Regions from separate parts of the Ruegeria marisflavi genome, predicted to be linked through region 1. Evidence: riboswitches for the same ligand, from Rfam matches in the RefSeq annotation. Region 1 holds a riboswitch; the other holds the start of a gene.
The links. A riboswitch is a leader RNA that binds a small molecule or an ion and turns the genes downstream of it on or off. The one in region 1 is predicted to bind cobalamin.
Positions count from the first base shown of each region.

Region 2: another riboswitch for cobalamin. It lies ahead of OEZ49_RS06370 (hypothetical protein); the one in region 1 lies ahead of OEZ49_RS14795 (CbtB domain-containing protein).

Region 1 is NZ_JAOVQN010000015.1:42,354-57,584, reverse strand. Features, by position in the region: gene OEZ49_RS14850 (thiamine pyrophosphate-binding protein) at 1-150, opposite strand, end outside; gene OEZ49_RS14845 (DUF302 domain-containing protein) at 224-697, opposite strand; gene OEZ49_RS14840 (acetolactate synthase large subunit) at 825-2,375, shown strand; gene OEZ49_RS14835 (dihydrodipicolinate synthase family protein) at 2,452-3,405, opposite strand; gene OEZ49_RS14830 (xanthine dehydrogenase family protein molybdopterin-binding subunit) at 3,402-5,189, opposite strand; partial or broken gene OEZ49_RS14825 (hypothetical protein) at 5,320-5,463, opposite strand; gene OEZ49_RS14820 (aspartate dehydrogenase) at 5,651-6,433, shown strand; gene OEZ49_RS23055 (hypothetical protein) at 6,595-6,654, shown strand; gene OEZ49_RS14815 (LysR substrate-binding domain-containing protein) at 6,679-7,482, shown strand; gene OEZ49_RS14810 (DUF1636 domain-containing protein) at 7,479-7,829, shown strand; gene OEZ49_RS14805 (hypothetical protein) at 7,853-8,347, opposite strand; gene OEZ49_RS14800 (CbtA family protein) at 8,418-9,116, opposite strand; gene OEZ49_RS14795 (CbtB domain-containing protein) at 9,120-9,290, opposite strand; cobalamin riboswitch at 9,326-9,536, opposite strand; gene cobF (precorrin-6A synthase (deacetylating)) at 9,580-10,323, opposite strand; gene cobA (uroporphyrinogen-III C-methyltransferase) at 10,316-11,044, opposite strand; gene OEZ49_RS14780 (cobyrinate a,c-diamide synthase) at 11,041-12,366, opposite strand; gene cobM (precorrin-4 C(11)-methyltransferase) at 12,353-13,147, opposite strand; gene OEZ49_RS14770 (cobalamin biosynthesis protein) at 13,144-13,512, opposite strand; gene cbiE (precorrin-6y C5,15-methyltransferase (decarboxylating) subunit CbiE) at 13,509-14,708, opposite strand; gene OEZ49_RS14760 (cobalt-precorrin-6A reductase) at 14,707-15,231, shown strand, end outside.
Region 2 is NZ_JAOVQN010000004.1:202,316-217,546, reverse strand. Features, by position in the region: gene OEZ49_RS06410 (lytic transglycosylase domain-containing protein) at 1-1,630, shown strand, start outside; gene OEZ49_RS06405 (DMT family transporter) at 1,586-2,491, opposite strand; gene mnmD (tRNA (5-methylaminomethyl-2-thiouridine)(34)-methyltransferase MnmD) at 2,488-3,153, opposite strand; gene OEZ49_RS06395 (NAD(P)/FAD-dependent oxidoreductase) at 3,203-4,246, shown strand; gene OEZ49_RS06390 (GNAT family N-acetyltransferase) at 4,243-4,716, shown strand; gene OEZ49_RS06385 (DNA polymerase III subunit gamma/tau) at 4,733-6,478, opposite strand; gene OEZ49_RS06380 (calcium-binding protein) at 6,683-7,669, shown strand; gene OEZ49_RS06375 (protein-tyrosine phosphatase family protein) at 7,800-8,294, shown strand; gene OEZ49_RS06370 (hypothetical protein) at 8,287-8,706, opposite strand; cobalamin riboswitch at 8,792-9,004, opposite strand; gene ypfJ (KPN_02809 family neutral zinc metallopeptidase) at 9,112-9,963, shown strand; gene OEZ49_RS06360 (TetR/AcrR family transcriptional regulator) at 9,960-10,517, opposite strand; gene OEZ49_RS06355 (alpha/beta hydrolase family protein) at 10,601-11,461, shown strand; gene OEZ49_RS06350 (OmpA family protein) at 11,463-12,383, opposite strand; gene OEZ49_RS06345 (peroxidase-related enzyme) at 12,380-12,952, opposite strand; gene OEZ49_RS06340 (GNAT family N-acetyltransferase) at 12,949-13,674, opposite strand; gene OEZ49_RS06335 (competence/damage-inducible protein A) at 13,671-14,393, opposite strand; gene OEZ49_RS06330 (TetR/AcrR family transcriptional regulator) at 14,461-15,009, opposite strand; gene OEZ49_RS06325 (SDR family NAD(P)-dependent oxidoreductase) at 15,119-15,231, shown strand, end outside.

The sequences.
Region 1 (15,231 bases):
CTTGGCCAGATGAAAGGCGATCCCGGCCTTGTCCAACGCATCGACCAGCGTCAGCACCTCGCCGCCGGGCATGCCAAAGGCATGGCGGCAGCCCGCCTCGTACAGCCGCCGGGCCAGCAGGTCGGCGGCGCGGGGAAGGGGGTCTGACATGATGAGGCTCCGTTACAGGGGTCGCTTCTGGCCGAGATTGCGGAGCCTGCGCCCGAAGGCAAGGGGGGTCACGTCACTGTGAGGCGATTGCCTGGGCCGCCACCGCCGCAAACCGCGCGTCCAGCTCGGCGGAAATGGCGGCCAGCTCTGCGCCGCCTTCGTCGAGATAGGGCGCAAAGACCTGCGAGGGCAGCTCGTAGCCCAGCGTGGCGGTGCCATTAGCGTTTTCGCTGACATAGAAGCGGATCGGCGCCTCGATCATCGCGGCGGTCGACAGCGCCAGCACCCGGACCGCGAAATCGTTGTTGAAGGCGCCGATGACCCGGTTGCCGGGAATGGTGATACCGCGCCGGGCGGCGGCCTCGGTCGGGCCAGCCTGGGTGACGATGCCCAGCCCGTTTGCGGTGATGGCGGCGCGGGTGTCCTCGACCAGTTGAGCGTGGGTTTTGGCGGTAACGTGCACTGCCCAGCCCGGACGCGGCGTCAGATCGCCAGCGAAGGCGGGCAGGGCAAGACAGGTGATCAGGGCGAGGGCGGCAAGGCGCATGGTGGGTCTCTCCTGTGCTGGACCCTTGATGGCAGATTTTGGCGCCGTCCGCGCTCACGTTATCGTGCACCGTTTACGTGACGCCGCGCGCCGCCTAGGCTCGCCCCAATAGCGAGGAGTGAAGGGAATGAGCGAAATGAACGGCGCCGAAAGCCTGGTGCGCAGCCTGCTGCAAAGCAGGGTCGATACCTGTTTCACCAATCCCGGCACCTCCGAGATGCATTTTGTGGCGGCGCTCGATCAGGTGCCGGGCATGCGCTCGGTCCTGGCGCTGTTCGAAGGGGTCGCGACCGGGGCGGCGGATGGTTACTACCGGATGGCGCGAAAGCCGGCGGCGACCCTGCTGCATCTGGGGCCGGGCCTGGCCAACGGGATCTCGAACCTGCACAACGCCAAGAAGGCCGGGTCGGGTGTCGTCAACATCGTGGGTCAGCACGCGGCCAGTCATCTGGAGCTGGATGCGCCGTTGACGGCGGATATCGAGGGGCTGGCGCGGCCGGTCTCGCATTGGGTCGAAACCTCTCTGTCGACGGCGGATGTGGGGCGCGATGCCGCCCGCGCGGTACAGGCTGCACGCAGCGCGCCGGGGCAGGTGGCGACGCTGATCCTGCCGTCTGACACGGCCTGGACCCCGGGCGGGCAGGTGGCATCCGCCTTGCAGGTGCCTGCGCGGGCGCCGGTTGAGGTCGAGACACTGGAACAGGCGGCAGTTGCGCTGAGCGGCAGGGACAGCCTGTTGCTGTTGGGTGGCGAAGCGCTGACCGAGGAGAACCTGAAACGCGCCGGGCGGATCGCGGCGGCAACCGGCTGCGCGCTGCTGTCGGAATGGGCCAATGCGCGGATGGAACGTGGCGCGGGTCGGGTGCCCGTGGCCCGCGTGCCCTATCCGATTGACATGGCGCTGGAGGCGCTGTCGCGCTTTCGCCGCATCGTACTGCTGGGCGCGCGGCCGCCCATCGGCTTTTTCGCTTATCCGGGAAAACCCGCCGTCCTGACCCATCCAGAGGCCGAGATCATCGCGCTGGCCGATTGGGCCGCCGATCTGGACGGCGCATTGACAGGGTTGGAACAGGCGGTGGGCGCTGCGGGGGCCTTGCCGGTGCTCGCGCCGCCTGTCGCGCCGGAATCGGTCAGCGGCCCCTGCACGCCCGAAAGTGTCGCCGCCGTGCTGGGCCAACACATCCCCGAAGGCGCCATTGTGGTAGACGAGTCGGTGACCACCGGGCGCGCCTTTCACGGGGCCACGCTGGGCGCCGCGCCGCATACATGGATCACCAATTGCGGTGGTTCCATCGGGTACAGCCTCGCCGCCGCCATCGGCGCGGCCATCGCCTGCCCGGACCGCAAGGTATTGACGCTGACCGGAGACGGCTCGGCCATGTACATGCCGCAGGCCCTGTGGACCATGGCGCGTGAAGCTTTGGATATCACCGTGGTGATCTGGGCCAACCGCAGCTATCGCATCCTGCTGGGCGAATTGTCGGGGGTGGGCGTGATGAACCCCGGACCCCGCGCGCTGGACATGCTGAGCCTGGAGCGGCCCGCCATCGACTGGGTCGGGCAGGCACAAAGCCTTGGTGTGCCTGCTGTCCGGGTCGAGCGGGCAGAGGAATTCGCTCAGGCGCTGAAGCAGGGATTTGCCGAGGCGGGGCCGAACCTGATCGAGGTTCTGCTCTAGCGGAGCCGGGGGAGGGGGCGCTGCCCCCGTCGCGCCTTGCGCGACTCCCCCGGAGTATTTTAGGCGAAATGAAGGGTCAGAGGCGCAGGCCGCAGGCTTCAAAGGCAGCACGCGTGGCGGATTTTTCTGCTTCGGTCAGCTCCTGCATGGGAAAGCGCACCCGGCCGCCGGTCTGTCCCAGAAGCTCTTGCCAGTATTTGCCATGTGCCTGGGGCTTGCCGCCCGGCTTGGTGGATTTGATCGCCTGGCGCACCGGGTCGAGGCTGTCGCGGATCGCGCGTGCCTCGTCGATGCAGTCGGCAAAGGCCAGCTGGGTATAATCATGCATGCGCCGGTCGTTTGCGGTTTGCAGCTGGTAGGGCGGTGAGGAGCAGAGGTAAAGGTGCCAGCCCAGCTCCACGATATTGTCGAACCATTCCTCTTCGGACGCGGTAGAGACCTGGATCCGGTCACCCGCCAGCTCGGTCAGGCGGGCATACATCTCGCGCGGGACCGAGTATTTGATCGCCACCACATTGGGCGGATCGGCGATGCGGGCGCAGAGCTTGGGGCTCATCAGATAGCCGCTGTCGGGGTGGCTCCACATGGCGATGCCGATATCGACCGCCTCGCTGATGGTCTTGTAGTAGTCGTAGAGCAGCGCGTCGCGGTCGTGTACGAAATGCAGCACGGGTGCATGCACCACGATGTAATCGGCGCCCACGTCCTGGGCGTGGCGGGCGAGCTCCAGCACGGTGTCGAAATTCTGGTCCGAGACCGACATCATGGTGCCCGCACGCCCGGCGCATTCCTCGACCGCGACCTCGAGGTTGCGCTTGCGCTCCTCCAGCGACATCGAGAAGAACTCACCCTGTTTGCCGCAGATGAAGAGGCCCTCGATGCCCAGATCGTCGACCCAGTGGCGGATGTTGCGGCGAAAACCGGCCTCGTCGAACGACAGATCCTCGGCAAAGGGGTTCAGCGCCGCGGCCCAGATGCCGCGCAGGTGTTCGCGGGCATGGTCCTTGGCCTCGCTCTTGGCGTATTTCATGTCTGAGGTTCCTTGCTTGCATCGGTGATCGCCTGCCAGAGCGACAGGCTGGTAAGCGGCATTTGCAGATCGGTCACGCTCAGCGGCGGCAGCGCGTCCAGCGCGGCGTTCAGGATCGCCGCCGGGGCGCCGATGGTGCCGGCCTCGCCGATCCCCATGGCGCCGAGCGCGTTGGTGGTGGCGAGGGTTTCGGTCTTGTGGATGGTGAGTGGTGGCAGGTCTGCCGTGCGCGGCATCGCGTAATCCATGAACGAGCCGGTGAGGAGCTGGCCGTCGTCGAAATGCAACGCCTCCATCATCGCCTCGCCAAGCCCCTGTGCAAACCCGCCGATCACCTGTCCCTCGGCCAGCAGCGGGTTGATCAGCCGCCCGGCATCGTCGAGGCAGGCCATGCGGGTCAGATGCGGGGCGCCGGTGTCGCGGTCGATCTCGATGGCGGCGAGGTAGCAGCCATGGCCCCAGGCCTCGCCCGGAGCGGTATAGGCTGTGTCGGCGGTGATCGGTTCACTCTCGCCCGCGTCGCGGCGGCGGATGATCTCGCGGCAGGCCTCGAGCACGGCGCTGGCGCCGATGGGGGTGCTGCGGCTGGCCAGTGCGCCGATGCCGGGCGGGCAGGTGGCAGTGTCGCCATGCAGCACGGTGATATCGGCGGGCGTGAGGTCCAGTGCGTCGGCGGCGATCTGGGCCAGCGCGGTTTCGCGCCCATGGCCCTGGCTGCTGCCGTCAAATTCCACCGTCGCGCGGCCCGCCTCAAGGGTGACGCGGGCGCTTTCCCAACCCTTGCCCGAGGGTTCGACATAGAACCCTAGCCCAACACCGGCCAATGCGCCGTCGGCGCGTCTTGCGTCGCGCCGGGCGCGCCAGGCGGGGTAATCGGCCAGCGTCAGGAAATGGTCGAGCGCTGTGGCATAATCGGCGCCTTCGACCCGGCCCGCGGGCAGATCGCGCGGGCCGTTCAAGCGGTTCAGGTTGCGGCGGCGGATCTCGGCTGGATCAAGGCCGGTGGCGCGGGCGGCGGCATCGGCCAGACGCTCCATTAGCGCGCAGGCTTCGGGGCGGCCTGCACCGCGATAGATGCCGGTGGGTGCGGTATGTACGCGTCGAGCGCTGGTACCCAGATCGGTCGCGGCGATGTCATATGGGCCGGGCAGGATGCGGGCGACGTTCCAGGCCGGGATCAGCGCCGAATTGGGCAGCCAATGGCCCAGCGGCGCCTCGACGCGGGCCTTGAGCGCCAGAAACCGGCCATCACCGTCGATGGCAAGCTGGCCTTCACTTGTCAGCCCCCGGCCATGGGTGGCCGACAGAAACTCTTTGCTGCGGGTGGCGGTCCAGCGCACCGGGCGGCCCAGTTGATGCGCGGCCCAGACCACCAGCACCTCTTCGGGGTAAAGCGAGGCCTTCATGCCAAAGGCGCCGCCCACATACCGGGCGATCACCCGCAGTTGCTCGGGGGCGAGCGACAGGATACGGGCCAAGTCGGCCCTTGCCCGGTGTGGCGTTTGGGTGGAAAGCCAGGCGGTCAGCCCATTGCTTTCAGGCATTGCGGCGATGGCACGCGGTTCCATCGGGTTGGGGGCAAGGCGGGGATGGGCAACCCGGACCGCGACCACATGTGCGGCGCGGGCGAACGCGGCGGCCGCATCGCCGCTCTGCCAATGTTGCATGGCCAGCAGTTCGGGTGGCGGGGCGGGGGTCTCGTCGATCTCGGCCCAAATCTGTTCGACGGCATCCAACGCCTGGACCGGCGTCTCGGCCGATACCGCCGCAATGGGCTGGCCCACCGCCGAGACCGTGGCGTCTGCCAGGATCGGATAGGGTGTGGTCGAGCGGTAGCACCGGGTTGACCTCGAGCTTGCCCAGCCCCCCAAGATCGGCGGCGGTCAATACTGTCGCGACTCCTGGCATGTTCTGCGTGGCGGAGATTTCGCAGCCAACGATCTGCCCGCAGGCAAAAGGACTGCGCAGAAACGCCAGATGCAGTGCGCCGGGCAGGTCGATATCGCCGGCATACTGGCCTTCGCCCTGTAGCAATCGCGGGTCTTCGCGCCGGGGCATGTGGCGTACGATGTATGGCGGTTTCTCGGTCAATGTGGGTCCGGCGAAAGTTTGGTGTTCTGCCAACCCTGAACGCCCTTTTCACCGCAGGGCAAATCGAGAAAATGCATCCGGGTATCTGCAAACAGGATATCAAATAGCGTCGGGTATGTGAAATATCACCGCCAACGAGCCAGAAGGACAGGACATGAAGATTGCATTGATCGGCCATGGCGCCATTGCGGGATATGTGGCGGCAAATCTGCCGGCCAACTCACGCCTGGTCGGCGCAATATGCAGACCCGGTCGCGAAGCGGCGGCGCGTTCGGCGCTTTCGGCTGTTCCGGCTCTTTCGGTCGCGGACCTGCCCGAGCGCCCCGATCTTCTGGTCGATTGCGCCGGTCACGCGGGGCTTCGTGCGCATGGCCCTTCGGCGCTCACTGCCGGGATCGAGGTTCTGTCCGTTTCGGTCGGCGCTCTGGCCGATACCGGGTTCTGTGCCGAGCTGGAGGCCGCTGCGCGGGCGGGCGGTACCCGGCTCTGTCTTGCATCGGGCGCCTTTGGCGCGCTCGATGCGCTGTCGGCGGCGGCAATGGGCCAAGGGCTGGCGGTCACCTATACCGGGCGCAAACCGCCGCAGGGCTGGCGCGGCAGCCGCGCCGAAGAGGTGCTGGATCTGGAGGCGCTCGCCGGGCCTGTTACCCATTTCAGCGGTACCGCGCGCGAAGCGGCGCAAGCCTACCCCAAGAACGCCAATGTGGCCGCCGCCGTGGCGCTGGCCGGAGCCGGGCTCGACGCCACGCGGGCTGAACTGATCGCCGATCCGGGCGTCACCGCCAATATCCACGAGATCGCGGCCGAAGGCTCATTCGGTCGTTTTCGGTTCCAGATCGAAGGCCTGCCGCTGCCCGGCAACCCCAGATCCTCGGCCCTGACCGCCCTTAGCCTGCTGGCGGCCCTGCGGCAGCGGCACGCTGCCATCCGGATATAGCTTTGACGGATACAAACCAGCCGTGATATCGCGAAAATCATGAGCCGCACCCAGATACGCATCGTCGAGCGCGTGTTGACGCGTCTGAAACTCAAACAGCTCCGGTTGTTGGTGGCGGTGGGCGACAGCATTCCATCCTGCACGCGGCGCAGGCGTTGAACATGTCGCAGCCCGCGGCGACAAAGCTGATCAAGGATCTCGAGCTTGATTTCGACGTGTAGCTCTTTGATCGCACCAACCGTGGCATGGTGCCCACTGTCTTCGGACAGGCGCTGATCCGCCACGGCAAGCTGAACCTGGCGCAGATTTCCCATGCCGCCCAGGAGCTGGACGACCTGAAGGAAGGCAATGGCGGACGCGTCGTCGTGGGCACCCTGCTGGCGGCCTCGGCCGATTTCCTTCCGCGTGTCCTGCACCGGCTGGTTGTCGAAAAACCCAGCTTGGTCGTGAAACTGGTTGAGGGCACCAACGAAGTGCTGATGCCCGCGCTACGCTCTGGCGATGTGGATCTGGTGGTGGGGCGGTTGCCGATGCATCGGCACCGCGCCGAGATCGAACAGGAACGGCTGTTTGACGAAAAGGTGATCTGCGTTTCCCGCGCCGGTCATCCCCTGACCGGCATCGAGGCTCCGGACCTGACGGTTCTTATGCGTTTCTCCTGGATCCTGCCACCGGCGGAAACGACCCTCAGACGGCAGCTCGATCAGGTTTTTGTCGATCTCGGCGGCGGCGCGCCAGCCTATACGGTGGAATCGGTCTCGTATCTGGCCAACCGGGGTCTTCTGGTCGGCTCCGACATGCTGGCGGTCATGCCCGCCCATGTGCCGCGCCACGATATAGGTACTGGCGCGCTGGCGCGCGTGAACTGGCAGGTGTCGATCCCGATCGGCCCTGTGGGCGTGTCGATGCGGCGCTCAGCCAGCCTGTCGCCCTCGGTCGCCGGGTTTCTGGCGGCGCTGCGCCGGGAGGCGGCGGAAATCTCCACCAGAGACTTGCCAGCGCCGGGGGGATCGGTCACACCTGCGCCGATGACCCAGAGCATGCCATGACCGACATCCTGCTTTCCCTTTGTTCCAGCTGCGCAGGCGAACGTGACATCGAGGCCGAGCGTGCCTCGCTGCGCGCGGCGTTGGCCAGGGCCGGACTGTCGTCTAATGTGGCGCTGGTCGAACACCCGTGTTTCGGGGCCTGCGAGGCGCCGGTAGCCATCGCATTGCAGGGGCAGGGCCGGGCGAGTTACGTCTTCTCGGATCTCGATCCGGTGGCGGATGCCGCAGATATCGCCGAAACCTGCCGCCTGTATCTCGACAGCCCGGCGGGCTGGATCGAAGACGCCCGCGACTGCGGGCGGCTTCGGCTATGCCTGCGCGCGCGGATTCCCGCCCTGTCCTCCTGAAAGAACGGGCAAGGCATCACAGCCTATTCGACCTCGACGATCACGCTCGCCTCGACCGGTGTGCCGTCGACCGTCAGTGTGCCATGGCTGTTGGCGTTCAGCGACACTTTCACCTCGACCTGTCCTTTGGGCAATTCGGGAATATGCATCCATTCGCCATAAAGCCGGGCCAGTTTCACGCCATTGGCATAGACATGGGCATGACCCTCACCGGGCTGATCCGTAGCCGAGGCGTTTTCCGGGGCAAAGCGAAAGTTGGTCGGCGTCACATGCAGGTTCCACCCGGCCATCGGATCCTTGAACACCTCGACCGCCAGACCGGGCGCATCGGCGCCCGCGGGCAGGTTTACCGCGTTGCCGTGTGAATGCGCGGCAGCCTCGGAATGGCTCGCGCCATGCTGGGCCGGGTCGGCATGGTCATGACCGTCAAAACTGATGCCATAGGCGCCCGCCGTGACGAAACCGGCACCGCCGCCAAACACCAGCCCGATGGCGAACAGGGCAAGAGATCGGGACATTTCTGTCTCCTCGTGAGAAATGGAAAACCCCGCCAGCCATGCCAGCGGGGTGAAAGGGCCGTCACACCGCTCAGGCGTGCGCGTCGGCGCGCTTGCTCTCGGTCTGCCAGAAGTATCCGGCGAAACCGCCGAGCAGCACCCAGGCCGCCATGCCAACGCCAAAGGCGCGAGCGGCGAACAACGCACCCAGCTCAGTCGGCACCGGGCCGCTGAAGCTTTCGGGCTCGGGCGCACCGATCAGATGTGGCGCCAGCAGCAGCAGCGCGGCGGCGCCATAGGCCATCGCGTTGCCGCCAAAGGCGATCAGCCACATGGCTACACCCGTGGCGGCCACCGTTGCGGTCCACCAGATCTGGCGAACCTCGACATCGGCGGCTGCCACGCCGGGAACCTCGGGCGCCAGCGACAGGCCGGGGGCGAAGTGAAAGGTGATGAACCCCGCCAATCCCCAGAGCAGGCCGGCGCGCGTGGTCACAGCGTGCCCCATCTTTTCAGCCATCGACATCAACGCCACCATGACCAGCGCATAGCCGGTATAGGTGAACATGGTGAACACGACGCTCAAACCATCCCGCATCGGGTCTGCGAAGAGACCGGGTAGTTCGGGACGGGCGCTCACCGCCTCGGCGCCGAAATGCACCAACTCGCCGGATTCATACAGTTCGGCATGCAGCAACACGGGCTGCACGAACACAAACTGCAGCAGGGCGGCAATCAGCCCTGCTGCAGCGCCAGCGAACAACGCGCTGGTCAGAATGCGACTGAACATGGTTCAGTGGCAGGGAAAGCCGGTTGCGTGGCGCACGTCGTGGGCGGCGTCATGCAGTGCGGATGCCTGCACATGGCCAGCCAGAGTGACGATGCCCAGGCCCAGGATCACGGCGAACAGGGCCGGAAGGATCGCGGAACCGGTGGCCGATGCCTTGAGAGTTTTGGTCGTCATGTCTATTCCTCCTTGCCGCCGCACCCGACGGCCGGTGTTTCATTGCCTGTCTGGCAGGTCTCCTGGCTTGCGGGTCAGTGCCTCTGTTCGCCTTCCCCCCGAGGCGAACCCGGGAGTGGCTGGTTGAACAGAGGCTCACCGCTTACAGTCGCGGGGGCGGCTTTGGCCTGAACCGACGGGCGGTTGCACCAAATTCCCTCTTAGCATCCGGATTGCTCCGGCAGGACCAGACCCCTCCATTTAGCCGCGAACGCGCGTCCGGCGCAATCGTCATTTGCGACCTTTCGGGTCATTTTCCGCGCTTTTTCAAAAGATAGATATCCATGATCCAGCCATGATCGGTCCGCGCGCGGGCGCGGGTTTCGACGATCTGGTCTGCCACCTCGGCCAGCGGTCCGGCCACCAGAATCTGTTCCTCCATGCCCACATAGGCGCCCCACCAGATGTGATAATCGGGCATAACCAGCGCCTGGAACGAACATTCCCCGTCCAGCATCACGGCAGCGGTATCCACGGCGGGCGGCCAGCCTTCGTCCCGAAGGCGCCGCCCGGTGGTGACAAGAAACGGCGCGCCCAACTCGTTGACCGGAATGCCATGCGCCGCTGTCAGCGCCTGAAGCGCGGTGATGCCGGGAATCACCCGCACCTTGGGTTGCGGATCGAGCCGCGCCGCGATTCGCAGGGAGCTGTCATAAAGCGACGGGTCGCCCCAGATCAGCAGCGCCACCCGCGCCGCGTCGGGGTGGTCCTGCATCGCCACCTGCCAGCAGAGCGCAATGGCATCGTGCCAGTCGTCGACACCCTTGAGATACCCATCCTCGGCCCGGCGAGCAGGGATGTCGAAATAGGCGATCTGCGGCGGCGTGTCGGTCGCCTCGGCGATGATACGCTCACGCAGCCCCGCCAGATCGGATTTGCCTGCCCCCTTGCGCGGGATCAGGATCAGATCGGCGGCGCGAATGGCGGCGATGCCTTCGCGCGTGATATGGTCAAGATTGCCGGTGCCGATCCCGATCAGGAGCAATTCAGTCATCGCCGAACTCCGCCAGCGGACCATAAAGGATCAGGGCGGGTGCGCTGCCCACCTCCTTCGCCAGCTGTTCGGACAGTTCACCCATGGTGGCGCGGGTCAGGCTTTGCTCAGGCGTCGAGACGCTTTCGGCCATCAGCGCCGGTGTCGACCGCGGCAGCCCATGCGCCTCAAGCGCCTCCAGCAGCAGCGGAAAGGTGCGCTTGCCCATGAACACTACCGTGGTGGCCTGCGGATCCGCCAGCGCGGGCAGGTTCAGGTCGGGGGGTAATTGGCCGCTGACGTCATGGCCGGTGACGAATTGCACCCGCCGCGCGGTGAGCCGCCGGGTCAGCGGGATACCTGCCGCCGCCGCTGCCGCCACCGCCGAAGGGATGCCGGGGATGATCTCGTAGCCGATCCCGGCGGCACGCAGGGCGACCAGCTCCTCCTCCAGCCGGCCAAAAAGCCCGCCATCGCCGGATTTCAACCGAACCACCCGGGCGCCCGATTGTGCGTAGTCCACCAGCAGGCGGCTCACATGGTCCTGCTTGGGCGAGGGGCGGCCCGCCCGTTTGCCGACGCCGACCAGATCGGCATCGGGGCGCACATGGGCCAGGATCGGACCGCTCGACAGATCGTCGAACAGCACCGCGTCTGCCTTGACCAGCCGGTCCACGGCCTTGAGTGTCAACAGTTCCGGGTCGCCCGGCCCCGAGCCGACGAAGGAGACAAAGCCGCTCATGATCCCGCCTCCGCGATCAGGTGAAAGAAGGTGCCGGTGACATTCCCGCGCACGGACCCGGTTTGCGGCCCCTCGACGCCTTCGGCATCGAAAACGCGGGCCAGCGGCGCGTCGGGCTGTTCCAGGATCGAGGAATAGTGGAACTCATGCCCGCGCAGGGTGGCGCCGGTGCCGTAACCGGGTAGGGGCGCCAGCAGTTCGGCCCGGCGATAGCCCAGGTTGAACTTGCGCTTTTCATACGAGGTGACCAGCCCCAATAGACCCGCCATCCGATGGCGGTTGCCGTCCTTGTCGACTAACGCCTCCCCCAACGCCATGTAGCCGCCGCATTCGCCATGCACCGGCCGGGTCTGCGCATGTTTGCGCAACCCGCTCAGAAAGGTCTCTGCCGCCGCAAGGCGCCCGGCATGCAGTTCCGGATAGCCGCCGGGCAGCCAGACCAGATCGGCATCGGGCGCGGGCGCCTCGTCGGCCAGCGGCGAAAACGGCAGGATCTCGGCCCCGCCCGCGCGCCAGCCTTCCAAGAGATGCGGATAGGTAAAGGAAAATGCCGCATCCCGCGCCAGCGCGATACGCTGCGCCGGGGGAGGCGGCAGCGCGGCCGACGATGGCCCATTGGGGCCTGAGGAGGCCGCCGCCCCCTTGATTGCCTCCAGGTTGACATGTTCACGCAGGAACGCGGCATAGCCCGCGATGGCTGCCTCCAGATCGGGGTGTTCGACCGCCTGAATGAGGCCCAGATGCCTCTCGGGCAGGGCCAGGTCGCCGCGCCGGGGCAGCACGCCCAGCACCGGCAGGCCAGCGCGCTCCATTCCCAGCCGGATCAGCCGCTCGTGGCGGGGGCTGGCGCAGCGGTTCAGGATCACCCCGGCAAAGGGCAGGTCGGGATTGTACATCCGGAATCCCAGCGCCGTGGCCGCCGCCGATTGCGCCTGCCCGCCCACATCGAGGACCAGCACCACCGGCCAACCGATACGCAGCGCGGTCTCGGCGCTCGACCCGTGACCGGTCTCGCCAGGTTTGGCGACGCCGTCAAACAGGCCCATCGACCCTTCGGCCACCACGATATCGGCGCCCGAGGCTTGCGCGGACACAGCACTGAGCAGCCGCTCGCCCATGGCCCAAGTGTCGAGGTTGAACGAGGCTCGCCCCGCCGCCGCCAGATGAAAGGCCGGGTCGATATAATCGGGCCCGCTCTTGAAGGGCTGCACGGTCAGCCCGTCTTCGGCCAGCGCGCGCAACAACCCGAGCATGACCGTGGTCTTGCCGGTGCCAGAGGCCGGGGCCGAGATCATCAGGCCGGGAGGGTTAGTCATCGCCATGGCTCCAGCTCGACCACGGGCTGTCGGCGCTTTGCGGCCGGTAACGGCGGTCGTATTCGCGGGAATAGAGGCAGCTTTCATCGAACCCTTCGCCGCGCAGAACCGGCCCGACCAGGATCAGCGCGGTGCGTGAGATGCTTTCGTCCAGCGCCTCTTTCAGAGTTTCCAGCGTGGCGCGGATGATCCGCTCGTCCGGCCAGCTGGCGCGATAGACCACGGCCACGGGGCAATCGGCGCCGTAATGCGGGGTCAGATCGGCGATCACCTTGTCCAGATTACCGATCGACAGGTGGATGGCCAGCGTGGCGCCGGTGCGGGCGAAGTTTTCCAGGCTCTCACCCTCGGGCATGGATGAGGCGCGCCCGGGCGTGCGGGTCAGCACCACCGACTGTCCCAGCCCGGGCAGGGTCAGCTCGGTCCCCAGCGCGGCGGCGGCGGCGGCAAACGAGGGCACGCCGGGTGTCACGCTGACCGGGATGCCCATCTGTTTCAGCCGCCGGATCTGCTCGCCCATCGCCGACCAGACCGACAGGTCGCCCGAATGCAGCCGCGCCACATCATGGCCCGCCTTATGTGCGGCCTCGATCTCGGCCATGATCTGATCCAGATCCATCGGCGCGGTGTTGACGATCCTTGCCCCCTCGGGGCAATGGCTCAGGATCTCCTCGGGCACCAGCGACCCGGCATAAAGGCAGACCGGGCATGAGGCGATGATATCGCGCCCGCGCAGGGTGAGCAGGTCGGCGGCACCCGGTCCGGCGCCGATGAAATGTACGGTCATGTCTTGTCTCCGATGGCGAGGGCGCAGGTGGCGCGCCGGTCGTCCGATATCTGTCTGGGGGTGATCAGCCGCGCGCCCGGCCCGGCGGCGATCAGCGCCGCGGCCTCGGCCACGCTGCCGGTGCCATAGCTGGCGCGGCTTTGCGGCGAGCAGGTGAGGGTGCGCTGCCCGGCAAGTTCAGCCGCCGGGATCAGGTGTAACGGCAGCGCCAGATCGGCGGCCAGCGCCTCCAGCGCCGGGTGCCCGGCTTTGTCGGCAACGGTGGCGAGCGCGGCCACCACCTGTCCGGCGGCGGCCTTGTCATAGGCCGCGCGCAGGCTGGTCGTCTCTGCCGTGGTGGTAAAGCCCAGTCCCGCGACGATCATAGCGTCACGCTCCACTGCACAACAGGATAGGCCGATTTCCAGCCCCGGCGCGGCCCCAGCGGGGCGGCTTGCGCCAGTTCGATCCGCAGCAGATCGCCGCCCTTGTCGGCCTGCCATTGCGCCAGCAAAGCTTCGCTTTCCAGCGTCACCGCATTGGCGACAAGGCGGGTGCCGGGGGGCAGTTGTGCAAACAGCCATTCCAGCAGTGCCACGCTGAGACCGCCGCCGATGAACACGGCATCGGGCCGTGCAAGACTGCCCAGAACCTCGGGCGCGCTGCCCTCGACCACGCGCAGGTGGTCCTGCCCCAGGGCGTCGGCATTGGCGCGGATGCGCGCGGCGCGGTCGGCGCGAGGCTCGACGGTGGTGGCGCTCAGAGTCGGATCGCTCATCAGCCATTCGATCCCGATCGAGCCGCTGCCGCCGCCGATATCCCACAGGTGCTCGCCCCGTTGCGGCGCCAGCACCGAAAGCGTCAGCGCCCGCACCGGGCGCTTGGTGATCTGCCCGTCGGTCTCGAAGATCGCATCGGGCCTGCCGCTTGCCTTGGGGATCGCCCGACCTTGGCCCGCCACTTCGACCCCGACACAGACGGGGTGGGTGAAATCGCCCGCTTGCGCCTCGGCCAGCGACAGGGTTTGCAGGCGCTCGCGCGGCCCCCCCAGCGCCTCCATCACGTGCAGGCGGCTGGCGGCAAAGCCGGTCTGATCCAGATAGCAAGCCAGCTCGGCCACCGCCGCACCGTCGCGCAGCAGGATCAGCGCGCGCAGGCCGGATGCGAGACAGGGCCGCAGCCGGGTCAGCGGCGCGGCATGCAGGCCAAGTGTCAGGGTCTTGTCCAGCGGCCAGCCCAGCCGCGCCGCTGCCAGCGAAAAGGTCGAAGCTCCCGGCAGTGCGCGCCACTCGCCCGGATCGAAATACCGGGCGATGACGGCGCCCGCGCCGAACCAGAACGGATCGCCCGAGGCCAGCACCGCGACGCGGCGCCCGCGCAGCCCGGCCAGAATCTCCAACCCGTCGGCATAGGGGACAGGCCAAGCGATGCGCTCTTGCGGTCCCTCGGGCAGCAGCGACAGGTGCCGGGGTGGCGCCATGATCACATCGGCCGCGGCCAGGGCTTGACGGCTTGCGGGCGGCAGGCCATCCAGTCCATCTTCGCCCATGCCGATCACGCTTAGCCACGGAGCATCAGACATGTCGCACCTCCTGATCCTGGGCGGTACCACCGAGGCCAACGCATTGGCGCGCGCCGTAGCCGAAACTGGCCTGCGCGCGACCTATTCCTATGCGGGCCGGGTCGAGGCGCCGCGCGACCAGCCGATCCCGATGCGGGTCGGCGGCTTTGGTGGCGTGGCCGGTTTGGTGGATTTCATCCACAGCAACAATGTCACGCATCTTGTTGACGCAACACATCCTTTTGCTGCGAAAATGAGTGCCAATGCCTGCGCTGCCTGCGCCCAAACGGGTGTGCCGCTGGCCGCGCTGACGCGGCCCGCCTGGCAGCCCGCCGATGGCGACAACTGGCGCCACGTTCCGGATATCGCCGCCGCTGTGGCCGCGCTGGAAGGCTGGTCGCAACGTATCTTCCTTGCGGTGGGCCGGTTGCATCTGGACGACTTTGCGGCCCAGCCGCAGCATGACTATCTCCTGCGCCTTGTCGATGCGCCTACCAGCCCGCTGCCCTTGCCAAAGGCGCAGGTTGTGGTGTCGCGGGGACCC
Region 2 (15,231 bases), on a different contig from region 1:
GCCGCAAAGCGCCGAAGGCGTTCTGAACTACGCGGTTGCACTGATCGCCAAGGGACAGCGCGGCGATGCCGAGGCCGAACTGGTCAAGGCCTGGCGCACCCTGCCGATGGGGGCCGGATTGCAGAAGGATTTTGTCGAGAACTTCGGCAAGCTTTTGCGACCGCATCACGAGGCGCGTCTGGACCGTATGCTGTGGGAGGGCTACACGATCAGCGCCCGGCAGATGCTGTCCCTGGTGGACGAGGATCACCGCAAACTGGCGGCGGCCCGCATCGCGCTCAAGGATATGGAGCCCGGGGTGGATACGTTGATTGCGGCCGTCCCGGCAAGTCTGGCCGATGCGCCGGGGCTGGCCCATGACCGGTTTGTCTGGCGCGACCGAAAGGAACTGGACGACAGTGCCATCGAGTTGATGCTGGAACGGTCCACCAGTGCCGCCGCGCTGGGCGAACCCGACAAATGGGGCAACGCCCGCGCCCGGCTTGCCCGGCTGCTGATGCGTCAGGACCGCAACGAGCAGGCTTACAAGGTGGCGGCGCTGCATTTCATGACCCCCGCGATGGGATACACCTATGCCGAACTGGAATGGATCGCGGGCTATATCGCGCTGGCCAAGCTGAACGATCCCACCACGTCCGTCGCACATTTCCAGCGCTTCGATGCGGCGGTGACCTCGCCGATTTCCAAGGGGCGGTCGGGCTATTGGCTGGGCCGTGCCTATGCGGCACTGGGCGAGGCGGACAAGGCGCATGCCGCCTATGCGATCGGGGCCGAAAACCAGACCTCGTTCTATGGCCTGTTGGCAGCCGAACGGATCGGGCGGCCCTTTGACCCGACGCTCAGGACACCGCCAAAGAACCCGCCCTGGCGCGATGCGCCGTTCATGACGTCCAGCGTGCTGGAGGCTGGATTGCTGTTGCTTCGGGCGGGAGAACTGGACCTTGCCGAACGCTTCCTGACCCACCTGGCCGAGAGCCTGGACCAGCAACAGGCCTCGCAACTGGCCGAGATGGCGATGGACATGGGCGAGCCGCATCTGGCGCTGATGATCGCCAAGCGCAAGGCGCAAGAAGGGGTGGTGCTGGCCGGGGCCTATTACCCTCTGCACCCGGTGGCTGACCTGAAACTGCCCATGGCGCCGGAAATGGTGCTGTCCATCGCCCGCCGCGAAAGCGAGTTCGACCCGGTGGTGATCAGCGGCGCAGGCGCACGCGGGCTGATGCAGGTGATGCCTGCGACCGCGCGGCTGGTGGCCGATGGCCTGGGCATTCTGGGCGGGCACTCGACCGACAGCCTGACCCGGGACTGGCAATACAATGCAAAGCTGGGCGCCAACTATCTGGCCGGGCTGGCGGGCGATTTCGACGGCAACGTCGTGATGATGGCCGCAGGTTACAACGCCGGTCCCAATCGTCCCATCAGCTGGATGGAGCGGTTCGGCGACCCGCGCAGCGGTACCCCCGACATTGTCGACTGGATCGAGCACATCCCCTTCGAAGAAACCCGCAATTACATCATGCGGGTCACCGAAAGCCTGCCGGTCTACCGCGCCCGGCTGGGGCAGGAGCCGCTGCCGATCCCGTTCTCAGCCGAGCTTGCCGGCGCGACGCTGCGCGCGTTCGCGCCATAGGGTGAACAGGCCCGCGGCGACGATCAGCGTGGCGCCGATGATCACGGCGCTGCGCAGGGTCTCGCCAAAGATCGTGATCCCCAGGATCGAGGTCCACATCAGGTGGAAATAGGCAAAGGGTTGCACCGCGCTGGCCTCGGCCATCTCGTAGCACTTGATCAGCAACCAGTGCCCCATGGCACCGGTAACGCAAAGAACCGCCATCCAGCGCCAATCTGCGGCACTCATCGGCTCCCAGAACCACAGGCCGACGGCCGTCATGGCGACGGCACCAACCGTACCGGTCCAGAAGAAACTGGTCGCGGTACTGTCCTGCCGCGCGACATAGCGGGTCAGCAGGCCGTAAAGCGCGAACATAAAGGCCGAAATTAGCGGCACGATGGCCCAGGGGTTGAACACCCCCATGCCCGGCTGAAGAATGATCAGCACGCCGACCAGCCCGACACCAATGGCGCTCCACCGCCGCCAGCCAACCTTTTCGCCCAGAACCGGCCCCGACAGGGCCGCCACCAACAGCGGATAGCAGATAAAGACCGCCATGCTCTCGATCAGGCCCAGCACGGTAAAGCCAAAGACGGCGACACAGATTTCACCGGCCAGCAGCAGGCCGCGAAAAATCTGCATTCCAGGTTGGCCGGTCCGCACCGCCGCGCGCAGACCGCCGCGCGACCGCGCCGCCAGGGCGATGACAAAGGCAGCAAAGAACCAATAGCGGATCATCACCACCATGTAGGTATTGTAGCTCGACGCCAGATGGCGAGAGATCCCGTCTTGCAGCGCGAACACCACCGTCGCCGCCAGCATCAGCGCGATGCCTGCGGGAATGTTGTTCTGTTGTACCCGCATCGTTGCCGCTGTCATGCCTTCAGACCTTGTGTCATGTGACGTTTCCGCCCGTATCCCGGGCTGCGGGTCACGGTGAACCCCGCCGCTTCCAATCCGCGCCGAACGAATCCTGCCGCCGAGTATGTCGCAACAGTGCCCCCGGGCGCTGTGTGGTTTGCGACATGGGTCAGTAATTCCTGTCCCCAGAGCTCCGGATTCTTGGCCGGGGAAAACCCGTCCAGAAACCAGGCGTCGGCAAGACCGTCCCAATCGGGCAGCGTCAGGCGCGCATCGCCTTCGACAACCGTCAGGTGCAGGGTGCCAAGATCGCAAGCGCCACCTTTCCACGTCTCCAGAAACCGCGCCGCCCAGGGTGCAAGTTCGGGAAACACCGCCAGCGCCCGGGCCTGATCCGCGACCGCCATCGGAAAGGCCTCGAAACTGGTAAAGCGCAACGGGTCGCTTCGCCCCGCGCGCTCCCATTCCGACCAGACAGTCAGCATGTTGAGCCCGGTGCCGAACCCTAGCTCGGCAATGTGAAATCCGGGCGCGAAGCGTGCCGGCAGGTCATTGCCCGCCAAAAACACATGCCGCGTTTCCTCCAACCCGTTCTGAAGCGAGAAATAGGGGTCGTCGAACTGCTCCGACACCGGCACCCGGTCCTCGGTCCAGCTCAGTTTCGCTTGCTGGTCAACCATGCGAATATCCCCTACGAAATCGGCGCGACACTGGCGAAAGGGACAGGCGATGGCAATGGCCGATGTGACGATACGCGGGGCGGGGATATTCGGCCTCTCCATCGCATGGGCCTGCGTGTCGCGCGGGGCGCGGGTGCAGGTGGTCGATCCGTTCGGACCGGGGGCCGGGTCCTCGGGCGGCTTGGTTGGCGCGCTGGCCCCGCATGTGCCGGAAAACTGGAACGCCAAGAAGGCGTTCCAGTTCGACAGCCTGATCATGGCGGAAGGGTTCTGGACCGGGGTCGAGGCGGCAGGCGGCGTGTCCCCCGGCTATGGCCGCACCGGGCGCATCCAGCCGCTGGCCGATGACCGCGCCGTGGCTCTGGCGCATGAGCGGGCAGAGAAGGCCCGCAGCCTGTGGCAGGGGCGAGCCGAATGGCGGGTCTGTCCGGTTGGCGAGATGGGCGGCTGGTGCCCGCCCTCGCCCACCGGGCTGGTGGTGCATGATACGCTCAGCGCCCGGATGCACCCGCGCCGGGCCTGTGCCGCGCTGGTCGCGGCATTGGTGACGCGCGGGGTCGCGGTACAGGTCGAGGCACCTGACCGGGGGCAGGTGATCCACGCCACCGGCATCGCCGGGCTGGAAGAGCTGAACCGCGCGCACGGGCGCACCGTGGGCACCGGAGTCAAGGGCCAGGCCGCGCTCTTGCGGTTCGATGCCGGGCGACAGGCGGCGCAGCTCTTTGCCGATACGGTGCATATCGTGCCCCATGCGGATGGCACGCTAGCAATCGGCTCCACCTCTGAACGCGACTATGACGACCCGACCAGCACCGATGCGACGCTGGACGCGGTTCTGGACCGCGCGGTGCAGGCGGTGCCGCTGTTACACGGGGCCGAGGTGATCGAGCGGTGGGCTGGCGTGCGCCCGCGCTCGCGCTCGCGTGCGCCGATGCTGGGGGCGCATCCGCTTTTTCCCGGCCAGTTCATCGCCAATGGCGGCTTCAAGATCGGCTTTGGCATGGCGCCCAAGGTGGCCCAGGTGATGGCAGATCTGGTGCTGGAGGGGCGCGACAACATCCCTGACGATTTCCGCCCACAGGCCTCGCTGTGACCTTTGGCACACCCTATCAGATCGCCCCGGACAGCCCGCAGATCGGGGCGGTCCTGTCCCTGATCCGGGGTAGCTTCGCCTTCATGGACGGCCGGATCGACCCGCCCTCGTCAATGCACCGGCTCACCGAAAAGACGGTCGCGGATCATGCGGCACGGCACGAAATCTGGGCGCTGGGCACACCGCCGCTCGCGGTGGTTTTCCTGACGGCCAAACCGGGGCGGCTCTATCTCGGCAAGCTGGCGGTGGATGCGTCCATGCGCGGCCAGGGTCTGGCCCGCCGGCTGGTGACCCAGGCCGAGGTCCGCGCCCGCGCGCTGGGCCTGCCGGTTGTCGAGCTGGAGACACGGGTCGAACTGGTGGAAAACCATGCCGCCTTTGCCAGGCTGGGATTCGTAAAGACCGGAGAGTCCGCACATCCCGGTTACGACCGGCCCACCTCGATCACCATGCAAAAGGCAATCGCCTGAGGCGCGTCACCGGCGCTTAGCCGTCCTCGAACGGATCCCATTCATCCTCGACCTCGGGCAGCGCCTCGGTCACCACCTTGGCGGCACGCTGTTCCGGGGTCTCGATATGGGTGATCCGCGCCTTGGGAAACTGCGCCAGCACCGCCTGCACCAGCGGGTGTTCCCGCGCCTTTTCCTCCAGCGCGTATTTCTCGGCGTTGCGGACCTCGTCAATGGTCTTGCCACCACCCTGCGCCACCACGCTCACCGCCCAACGATTGCCGGTCCAGCGTTGCAGCGCACTGCCCAACCGCTGCGCCAGATCGGCGGGCGCGCGCTCGGTCGGCTCGAACTCGATCCGACCGGGCTGATAGCTGACCAGCCGCAGATCCATCTCGATATCCGCCAACAGCTTGCCGTCGCGATTGGCCCGGATCAGCTCGACCACATGCTCGAATGTGGGAAACCGCGCCAGCGCGGTTTGCGCATCCTGTGCCAGCGCCGCAACCGGCCCACCGCCACCGCCGCGCGGTGCCGGCGCATAGCTGGCGCTCCCCCCGTTGGAGATCGGGGCGGCCTGACCGCCGCGCACCCCGCCACCGGGGTTCGGCGGCGGCGGCGCGTCCTGCAACCGCTTGATCAGTTCCTCGGGGCTGGGCAGGTCGGCCACATGGGTTAGCCGGATCACCGCCATTTCCGCGGCCATCATCGCGTTGGGGGCGGCGGCCACCTCTTCCAGTGCCTTCAGCAACATCTGCCACATCCGGGTCAGCACCCGCATCGGCAGCGCATCCGCCATCTGCTGACCGCGCGCGCGCTCGTCGGGCGATACGGTCGGGTCTTCGGCGGCATCCGGAGTAATCTTGACCACCGAGACCCAATGCGTGATCTCGGCCAGGTCCCGCAAAACCGCCATCGGGTCGGCACCTTCGGCATATTGCGCGCCAAGCTCGGTCAGGGCCGCGCCCGCATCGCCGCGCAGGATCATGTCCATCAGGTCCAGCACCCGGCCACGGTCGGCCAGCCCCAGCATCGCGCGCACCTGTTCGGCGCTGGTCTCGCCCGCGCCATGGCTGATCGCCTGATCAAGGAGAGAGGTCGCATCCCGCGCCGACCCTTCCGCCGCGCGCACGATCAGCGCCAGCGCATCCTCGGCAATCTGCGCGCCTTCGGCATCTGCGATCCGGCGCATCAGCGCGATCATGTCCTCGGGTTCGATCCGGCGCAGGTCAAACCGCTGACAACGACTCAGCACCGTCACCGGCACCTTGCGGATCTCGGTGGTGGCAAAGATGAACTTCACATGCGCCGGCGGTTCCTCCAGCGTCTTCAAGAGCGCGTTGAACGCGCTCGTCGACAGCATGTGAACCTCGTCGATGATATAGATCTTGTAGCGCGCGCTGGCGGCGCGATAGCGGACACTGTCGATGATCTCGCGAATGTCGTTCACGCCGGTGCGGCTGGCGGCGTCCATCTCCATCACGTCGACATGGCGGCCTTCCATGATGGCGACGCAATGCTCACATTTGCCGCAAGGCTCGGTGGTGGGGCCGCCATTCCCATCCGGGCCGATACAGTTCATTCCCTTGGCGATGATCCGCGCGGTGGTCGTCTTGCCGGTGCCCCGGATGCCGGTCATGATAAAGGCCTGCGCGATCCGGTCGGCGGCAAAGGCGTTTTTCAGCGTCCGCACCATCGCGTCCTGCCCCACCAGATCGGCAAAGGTCTCGGGCCGGTACTTGCGGGCCAGCACCTGATAGGGGGTCGGAGACGCGTCGGACATTGGCAGCTTTCATCGGGACTGGATTCTATGTGCGCAGACGGTACCGGGCGGCGCGGCGAAGGTCCACCGCTTGCGTGATTGTTTCCCTTGCGTGCATTGATCGGACCCATCCGGGCATCAATGCCCCTCTTGTTCCCATTGACCGACTCTGTGGGCGGTTCTACGACTCGCGGTAACAGGGTTATCTTGTAGAGGTATCTGATTATGCTGGGAATCCTTGCGCTGGTTGGGCTCGGTGTCGGCCTGACCGCGCTGTTGCTGAACGATGGCGATGACGTTGATGCAGCCGTCGCCGCCGGTCCCCGCATCACCTCCGACGACGACAACCTGGTCTTTGACCAGGGTTTCCGCCCCGGCATCGCCGAGGGCCTCACCGATCTGGTAGCAGAAGGCGAGATAACCCAGGCCGAGGCCGAGGCGATCCTTGGAGATATCGACTTCGTCTCTGGCACCCAGAACCTGGACACCCGCGCGGGCGACGATGTGGTGGTGCTGCTTCAGGGCGACAACAGGATCGAGACCGGCGATGGCGACGACATGGTTCTGTCCGGGACCGGCGCGGATAACGTCAATCTGGGATCGGGCGACGATGTCTATGGTACCGACACGCGCGTGATCCACCGGGACGATGATGAACAGAGCTTTCCCGATCCCGAGGATGCCATTTCCGTCGGCAACGCGCCGGTGCGCGGCGACGATCTGGAACAGGGCAATGACACGATCGCGGGCGGCACGGGCGACGATGCGATTTCTGACAATTTTGGTCGCAACCTGATCAATGGCCAGCAGGGCGACGATTTCATCATTTCCGTGGATGATGCCAGCGATCAAGGCACGGCGGATACCGTCAGGGGCGGCGTTGGCCAGGACATTCTGGTGGTGGATCAGGGCGATCATGTCACCACTGGCGATGGCGCCGACCAAGTGGTGATCGAGACCTATAACGACGTTGTGGATGGCTATGATCTGATCACGATCACAGATTTCATCGCCGGACAGGATGCGCTGACTGTACAAGGTAACGTCGACCTGTTGCGCCCGGCGCCGGACGGGACCTCGCCGGTCAGCCTGCAAAAGCTTGAGGACGACGGTGGAACCCTTGTCCTGATCAACGGGATCCCGATCGCGCATCTGTTGGGCGTGCAGGGGATGAGCCCAGGTCAGATCGAGGTGCACATCGACAACCGGTGACACACCCTGCGGCTGTTTTCCCGCGCCAGGGTATCCGGGCTTGCGATGCGGCCATGTCCAAGGGCATTCTACCGCCGGGGCGCACTGGGCATGCCCCATGGCGCGGTATGTTCGGGAGGGAGGACCGCAGATGGCGCAGCTGGTGCTTTATGCGCTGCAAGTCGGCGGCGGCACGTTGGCGATCTGCCAGTTGCCCGGCCGGTCCGGCGATTATGCGGGCGATCTGGATCTGATCGCATCCTGGGCACCGGGGCTGGTCATCTCGATGACCACCGAGATCGAGATGATGCAACACGGCGCGCACAACTTCGGCGCCGATATCCAGAGCCGCGCCAGCCGATGGGTTCACTTGCCGGTCCAAGATTTTGGAACCCCCAGCCGCGAGATCGAGGCGAAATGGGCCACGGCCAGCGCCTCGGCCCGCCACGCGCTGCGCGGCGGCGGGCGTGTCATGATCCATTGCATGGGCGGTTGCGGGCGCTCGGGCATGGCTGCCTTGCGGCTGATGATCGAGACCGGAGAAAACCCGGACGCCGCGCTGAAACACCTGCGCGCCGTCCGTGCCTGCGCTGTCGAAACCGACGAACAGATGGCCTGGGCCAAAGCCGGTCGCACTGTCAGCTAAAGACGCGGCGCTCCGCTTCTGTGGCAGCGCCGGTTCTGGCCTGGGATGGCGCGATCCGCCGGGCCTCTGCCATGGCACAGGGAAGCGGCCTGTTGTCCTTGACGATGATCTGCCCGCCCGGCGCCATCAGCGCATCTGCCAGCCGGTCGAACCAGCCGAAATCAGCCATCTCACCGGTGCCGCAAAAGATGCGGATACGGCTGTGCGAGGCGGAATAGAGCGCCTGACACCCGTCGCCACAGGCGGCCAGCGCGCATTCGCCTTCGATCTCGAAATCCTGCCCGGTGACGGGTTCCGCCTTTTGCATGGCCCGGGCCAAGTTCAAAACCAGCGCCGACAAGGCCGGACACGGCTTGCCCGTGCGTCGGCACAGGGTAACAGAAAATTGGTGGGTCTCGGTCGTCCAGATCATCAGCGCCCTCCGCGCAAGGGGGAGGGGTGATGGAGAGACGGCCGACAAAGGCGCTTCTGTCCCTCCCGGACACCCCGCCCGGGTTCGAGTAACAATGCTGATGGCAGGTCTCCTGACTCGCGGGTCGCAGCTTTGCCGACCTTCCCGGCCTTGCGGCCAGTGGCATTTCGGCTTCGCTCTCCGCCTACAGTTGCGGGGGCAGTCCCGGTATTGGCCCTCTGTTGCCAGATGACCGCACCGTGTTCCCTTTTCATCCCGAGTCGATTACGGCCCGGGAACCATCACGCCAGCGGTAGCGTTTGTACGGTGCAGGTGTCAAGCTACGGTATCCGGTCCAGGATTTTTCCCCCTGCGACCGGTTGCGGATACCCGTATCGGATAGTCAGGCTTCAAGGGGTGATCGTCATGCGGCTAAGAGGCGTGCGCGGCAGCAGGAATGTCGAGGATCGCCGCGCGCAGCGCGGCCGCGGCGGCATGGCCATCGGCGGGCGCGGGCTGGGTATCGGCGGGGTCCTGCTGCTTTTGGTGATCGGCGCCTTTACCGGCATCGACGTCACCCCGTTTCTCACCGAACAGCCGGGCCCGAGCCAGAGCGCACCCAAGGAACTGACCGCCGAAGAGCGGCAGGCGGGCGAATTCGTCTCGCGCGTATTGGCCACGACCGAGGATGTCTGGGGCACCGTGTTCCGCGATCAGTTGGGCCGCGACTACATCCCGCCGACGCTGGTGCTGTTCTCCCAAGTGACGTCCAGCCCCTGTGGCGGCGCCTCGGGCGCGACCGGGCCATTCTACTGCCCCGCCGACCAAAAGGCTTATCTCGACACCGATTTCTTTACCACCCTGGCCCGGCGTCTCCAGGCGGGCGGCGATTTTGCCGCCGCCTATGTGATCGCCCACGAAGTGGCCCATCACGTGCAGAACCAGCTGGGTATTCTGGGCCAGGTGGATCAGGCCCGGCGGCAATCCTCGCAGGTCGAGGCCAACGCACTGACCGTGCGGCTGGAATTGCAGGCCGATTGCCTGTCGGGGGTCTGGGCGCGCTCGGTTCAGGGTCTGATGGAACGTGGCGATCTGGAGGAAGCGCTGAACGCTGCCCGGATGATCGGCGACGACCGGCTGCAACGGCAGGCGGGCCGGGTCCCGCAACCGCATACATTCACCCACGGCACCTCGGCACAGCGGGCATCCTGGTTCGAACGCGGCTTTGATAGTGGCCGGGTCGCCAGCTGCGACACGTTCAGCACCAACCGTCTCTAATCCGCGCGCGGCAGCATCTCGGGCAAACGGCGCAGCACGTCCGAGGATTGCCGGGCGCGGGCCAGCATCCAGCCACCTTGCAGCAGGATGAACATGGTCTCGGCGGTCTTTTGCGGATCACCCAGACCAAAGCGTCTGGCGTGATGCGCGCCCTCGGTAATCCAGCCTTCGAACAGGTGGCGGGCATGGGCGCGAAACGCGGCATTATCCGGGCCTTCGAACAGGGTCGACGAGATCGGGCAGCCATCCCACTGACCCGATTTGTCGAACAGTTTTGCAACCTTGCCACACAACACCTGCATCCCGGCATGAAAGCTCTCGGCCGGTTCGAACGAGGCCGCGATCAGCCGCAGCATTTGATCCGAGGCCCAGGTCGCCGACGCCAGCGCCAGGTCGGACTTGCCGTTCGGAAAGTGGTGATAGAGCGAGCCCTTGGGCGCCTCGGCCTCGGTCAGCAGCTCGGACAATCCAACACCGTGATACCCCCGGCGCTGGAACAGCTGGGCGGCGGTGCGGATCAGGCGATCTTTGGTCGGAAGCGGACGTTGGGTCATTTGACGGGGATATTGACAGCTCTAGACCGATTGGTCCAGACATGGGAAATAGACCAATCGGTCTAGGAAATCTGGAGGTCTAAATGCTGGATATGCAGACATCTGTCGGGGTCGAAGATTTTCATTTTCCATCCGGATCGGCGCAGCTTTCGGCGCGGCTCTATCTCCCGGCGGGTACGCCCCGGGTTGCAGTTGTGATCAACAGCGCCACCGGGGTGCCGCGCGAGTATTACCAGCATTTCGCCACCTGGCTGGCGACCGAACGGGGTATGGCCTGCCTGACCTATGATTATCGCGATTTCGGCCATTCGCTGACCGGGCCGCTTGCGGCCTCGACTGCCACCATGTCCGACTGGGCACTCATTGACATGCCCGCCGCCTATGCCGAGATGCAACGCCGGTTTCCCGATCTGCCGCTCTGGGTGATCGGCCATTCTGTCGGCGCCATGCTGGGGCCGCTGCAACCGGGGATTGAGCCCATCGCGCGCATGATCTGCGTCTGTTCCGGGCTGGTGCATCATTCGGATCACCCCTGGCCCTATCAGGCGCTGGCGCGGCTGTTCTGGTTCGGCCACGCACCGCTGCTGGTCAAGACATTGGGCTATCTGCCGGGCCGCGCGATCGGTTTTGGGACTGACCTGCCGCCCGGCGTCTATTGGGAATGGCGGCGCTGGTGCACCACGCCCGGCGCCTATCTGCCTGAAACCGGCCACCGCCTGCCAAAACCCGATTGGGGCCGCGCGGGCGCGCGGGTCGATCTTTTTGCCTGCGCGGATGACGATACGATCCCGCCTGCCTGTGTCTGGCGTCTGGCTGACCTTTATGGCGACACCGCGCGGCGGCACCTGTTGCGGCCAAAGGAACACGGGCTGCGCGACATCGGCCATCTGGGTGCCTTTACCCGCCGCAATGCCGCGCTCTGGCCCCGGCTGATCGCCCAGTAACCTAGTGTGCCAGCAGTACCGCCTCGACCCGGCGGTTGGCGTCGCGACCCTCAGCGGTAAGGTTGCTTGCAATCGGCGCGAGATACCCCGCCCCCTGCGCCAGAAGCCGGTCTGCCGCGATGCCATATTGCTCGATCATGCGGTCACGCACCGCCTCGGCCCGACGGCGGCTGAGGTCGATGTTGGAATCGAGGCTACCTACATTATCCGTGTGCCCCACCAGCGCCAGATGCAGGGCCGGATCAGCCGCAAGTATCTGCGCCAGCTCGCCCAGCACGTCAAACGGACCTTCGCCCAATGCACCGGCCCCGGTGCCGAAATCGAGACCCGACAGGATGACCCGGCCACGGGACTGGAGCCGCCCCAGCATGTCTATCGGCGCCGGACCTTGTGCCTGTGCCGGCGCGACGATGGTTTCATCCTCGGCCTCCGGCGCGGCGGTCGGGAACACCCGGATCAGCTGCACATAGGCATCGGGCGGATTGCGGCTGACCAGCAGGCTCAGCGCCTCGTCCCCCCGCATGGCCGAAAGAAACCGGAAATCGCGCACGGCCACATACATGTCGGGGCTTGGGATCACCTCGGTTGCAAAGCGGAAGTCGAACCCGCCGCAGGTCTGCGCGGCACAGTCGAGCAGCACGTCAAAACCCGCCTCCAGGATCTGGTCGCGCAGCGGCGCCAGAATCTGGAGCGTGGTCTTCGACCCGACGCTGATCCGCCAGCTTCGTTTCTCGACCCGGCCCTCCAGGGCCTGAACCGGCAGAACACCGTTCGCCCAGACACCCGTCGGCAGGTCATAGCTGTCGAGCACGCGAATGCGCTCGGTCAACTGACGGCTGCCCTGCGGCAGGCTCAGGTCAAACTCCTGCGCCAATGCCGGAGACGCGGCAAGCGCCGCGCAGAGGGCGAGCCAGCGGATCATCGGAATTGCGAATGATACTCGTCGTTGGGCACCATGGCCGTGGCGCTGGCCACCCGGTTCGACATATTGAAGAACCCGGCCACATTGGCGATGTCCCAGATGTCGCGGTCGCTGAAACCCACATCGCGCAGGGCCTGACGATGCTCTTCCTCGATTTCCGCGCTGGCGGTGGTCATCTTGGCGGCGAAATCCAGCATCGCCCGCTGACGCGCATCCAGCGGCGCCACGCGATAGTTCATCACCAGCATCTCACCCAGTTTCGGATCGCCCGACAACTGCCGCACGGCAGCGCCATGCGCGACCAGGCAGTAGAAACACTTGTTGATCGACGAAACCACAACCGCGATCATCTCGCGCTCCAGCTTGCTCAGACCGCTGGGTGCCAGCATCAGATCGTTATACATCACGGTAAAGGCATTGAGCTTGGCAATGTCGAACGCGTTGGCCCTCAGCACATTGGGCACCATGCCCAGCTTCTCGACGCAGATGTCGAAATACTTCTGCGTCTCGGGTGGCAGCGGGTCCACCATCGGCAGGTCCAGCGCGGTGGGTCGGGTCTGGTCGGTCATGCGGTCTCTTTCTCCTCCAAAAGGCGATAGTGATACTCTCCGACAATCTCCATGCCCAGAGAGCGATAGAGCGCGTTGGCGCCCTCGTTCGCCTTGGTGCAGACCACGCTAAGCGTGTGCGCGCCGTTGTCCATCGCCCAAAAGGCCGCGCCGCGCATCGCCCATCGGCCCAACCCCTGCCGACGCTGGTGCGGCGGGATCTCCAGCGCATGCAGCATGGCGACACCGTCATGGATGGCGACAAAGGCCACCCCGCCCGGCTTGTCCCGATGCCGCATCAGCAGGCCGGTCCTGGGCCCGGTGACCCGGTCCATCACCGCCAGCCGTCCGGGGCCGATGCCGCCCTCGGCCCACAGCTCTCGCATGATGGCCAGCGGCTCCCACAGGGCAAAGACGGTCACGCGCGGGATCGGGATATCGGTCAGCCGCTCGGTGGCGATGGCATAGATATTGACCGGGTCGATGACGTCATAGCCCCGGCGCGCCAGCTCCGCATCCAGCGCCTCGTCCCCGGGCCGCAACTGGAACAGCGGCTGCTGGCCCATGGCGCGCATCGCGTCCTCGGCCGCGTCGATCTCGCCTGCGCTGACCGGACCCAGCGCCGAGGCGGCCGAGACCCGCTTGCCCCCACCGCGCCCCTCGCGCAGCAACAGGTTCCCGCGCGTCTCGCGACCCGCAGCGGGCCAGGTGGCATCCACCACCGCGAACCAGTCAGGCGTCATTGCGCGCTCTCCCGCGCCAGCCGGGTCACCGCGGCATCGACCCGGGCGCCATCGGTGCCGCGCACCACCACGTTGGCGCCAAACGCCCCGTTGATCTGGAACGGATAGCACCCGATGGACAGGTCCGGAAAATCCGCCGCCAATTGGCTCAGCGTCTCGGCGATGTCGCCTTCGCCCCGGTCGATGCGCAGGGTCTGCGACAACAGCGGCTGACCTCCGGTCAGTGTCGGCAGGACGCTCGCCACCATCGCCTGGAACACGCTGGGCACACCCGCCATCACATGCACGTTGCGGATGGTGAACCCAGGCGCGGTGCTGACCGGGTTGTCGATCAGCGTGGCGCTGTCCGGGATACGCGCCATGCGCAGGCGCGCAGCGTTCAACTCCAGCCCGGTGCGCTGGTAATGCGCTTCAAGCAAGGCGCGCGCATCGTCCCGGATGTCGATATGGTCACCAAAAGCACGGGCGATGCAGTCGGCGGTGATGTCGTCATGGGTGGGTCCGATACCTCCGCTGGTAAACACGTGATCGAACCGGTCGGATAGGGCCTTGACCGCCGCCTCGATAGCAGCGGAGTCGTCGCTGACGACGCGCACCTCTTTCAGGTCGATCCCGTGCTTGGTCAGTTCCCCGGCCAGATGGTACATGTTGGCATCACGGGTGCGGCCCGACAGGATCTCGTCCCCGATGACCAGCATGGCGGCAGTTGGGTTTGGCATGATGGGCCCTTTCCCTGAATTGTGAACCGAAAATATCGGTCCTGTGCCCGCCTGCAAGAGAGCAGCGTCACTCCACCTGCATTTCCGCGCTCAGCGCGCGGACACTTTTGTCAAACAGCGCCATGTCTCCCATGGCGCGTGCCAGGATCATCCCACCTTCGAGCGTGGCGATGGTGCGAGCGGCGGAACTGTCCGGCGCAGCCCTGTTCGCGCGGGCAAAAACGTGTTCCAGCCATGCCAGATTGCGCTCAAAGAACCCGCGCGTCTGCCGCGCCACGGGGTCCGGCAGCGAGCCGATCTCGGCCCCGAACATGCCGCACAGGCACATCAGTTGATCCGTGACCAGCGCCGCGCGATAGGCGTCGATATAGCGCAGCAGCAATTGCGGCGGGTCTCCTTCCTCGGGGTCGCCCAGCGCCTTGAGGAACCTGTCGGCATAGCGTTCCGCCAGGGCGGCCCCCAGATCCTCCTTGGTGGCAAAGTGATAGTGGATGCTGGCCGGTTTCACGCCGATTTCGGCGGCGATCTGGCGAAAGCTGAAGGCGTTATAGCCGCCCTGCCGCGCCAGTCGCTCTGCACTGTCCAGAATGCGGGTCACCGTGTCGGGTTGGCTCATCTGCTCGCGCTTTCGTGATCGGAATATTTCTACCTACCTATAGATAGGGGTTGCAATTGCCCGTGCCAATGTCAATTTACCTACCTATCAGTAGATAGGGAATCATCTCATGAACGATAAAACCACCCTGATCATCGGCGGCACCAGCGGCATGGGCCTTGAAACCGCCCGGCGCATCGTGGCCGCGGGCGGCCATGTCACGCTGGTCGGATCGTCTGCGGC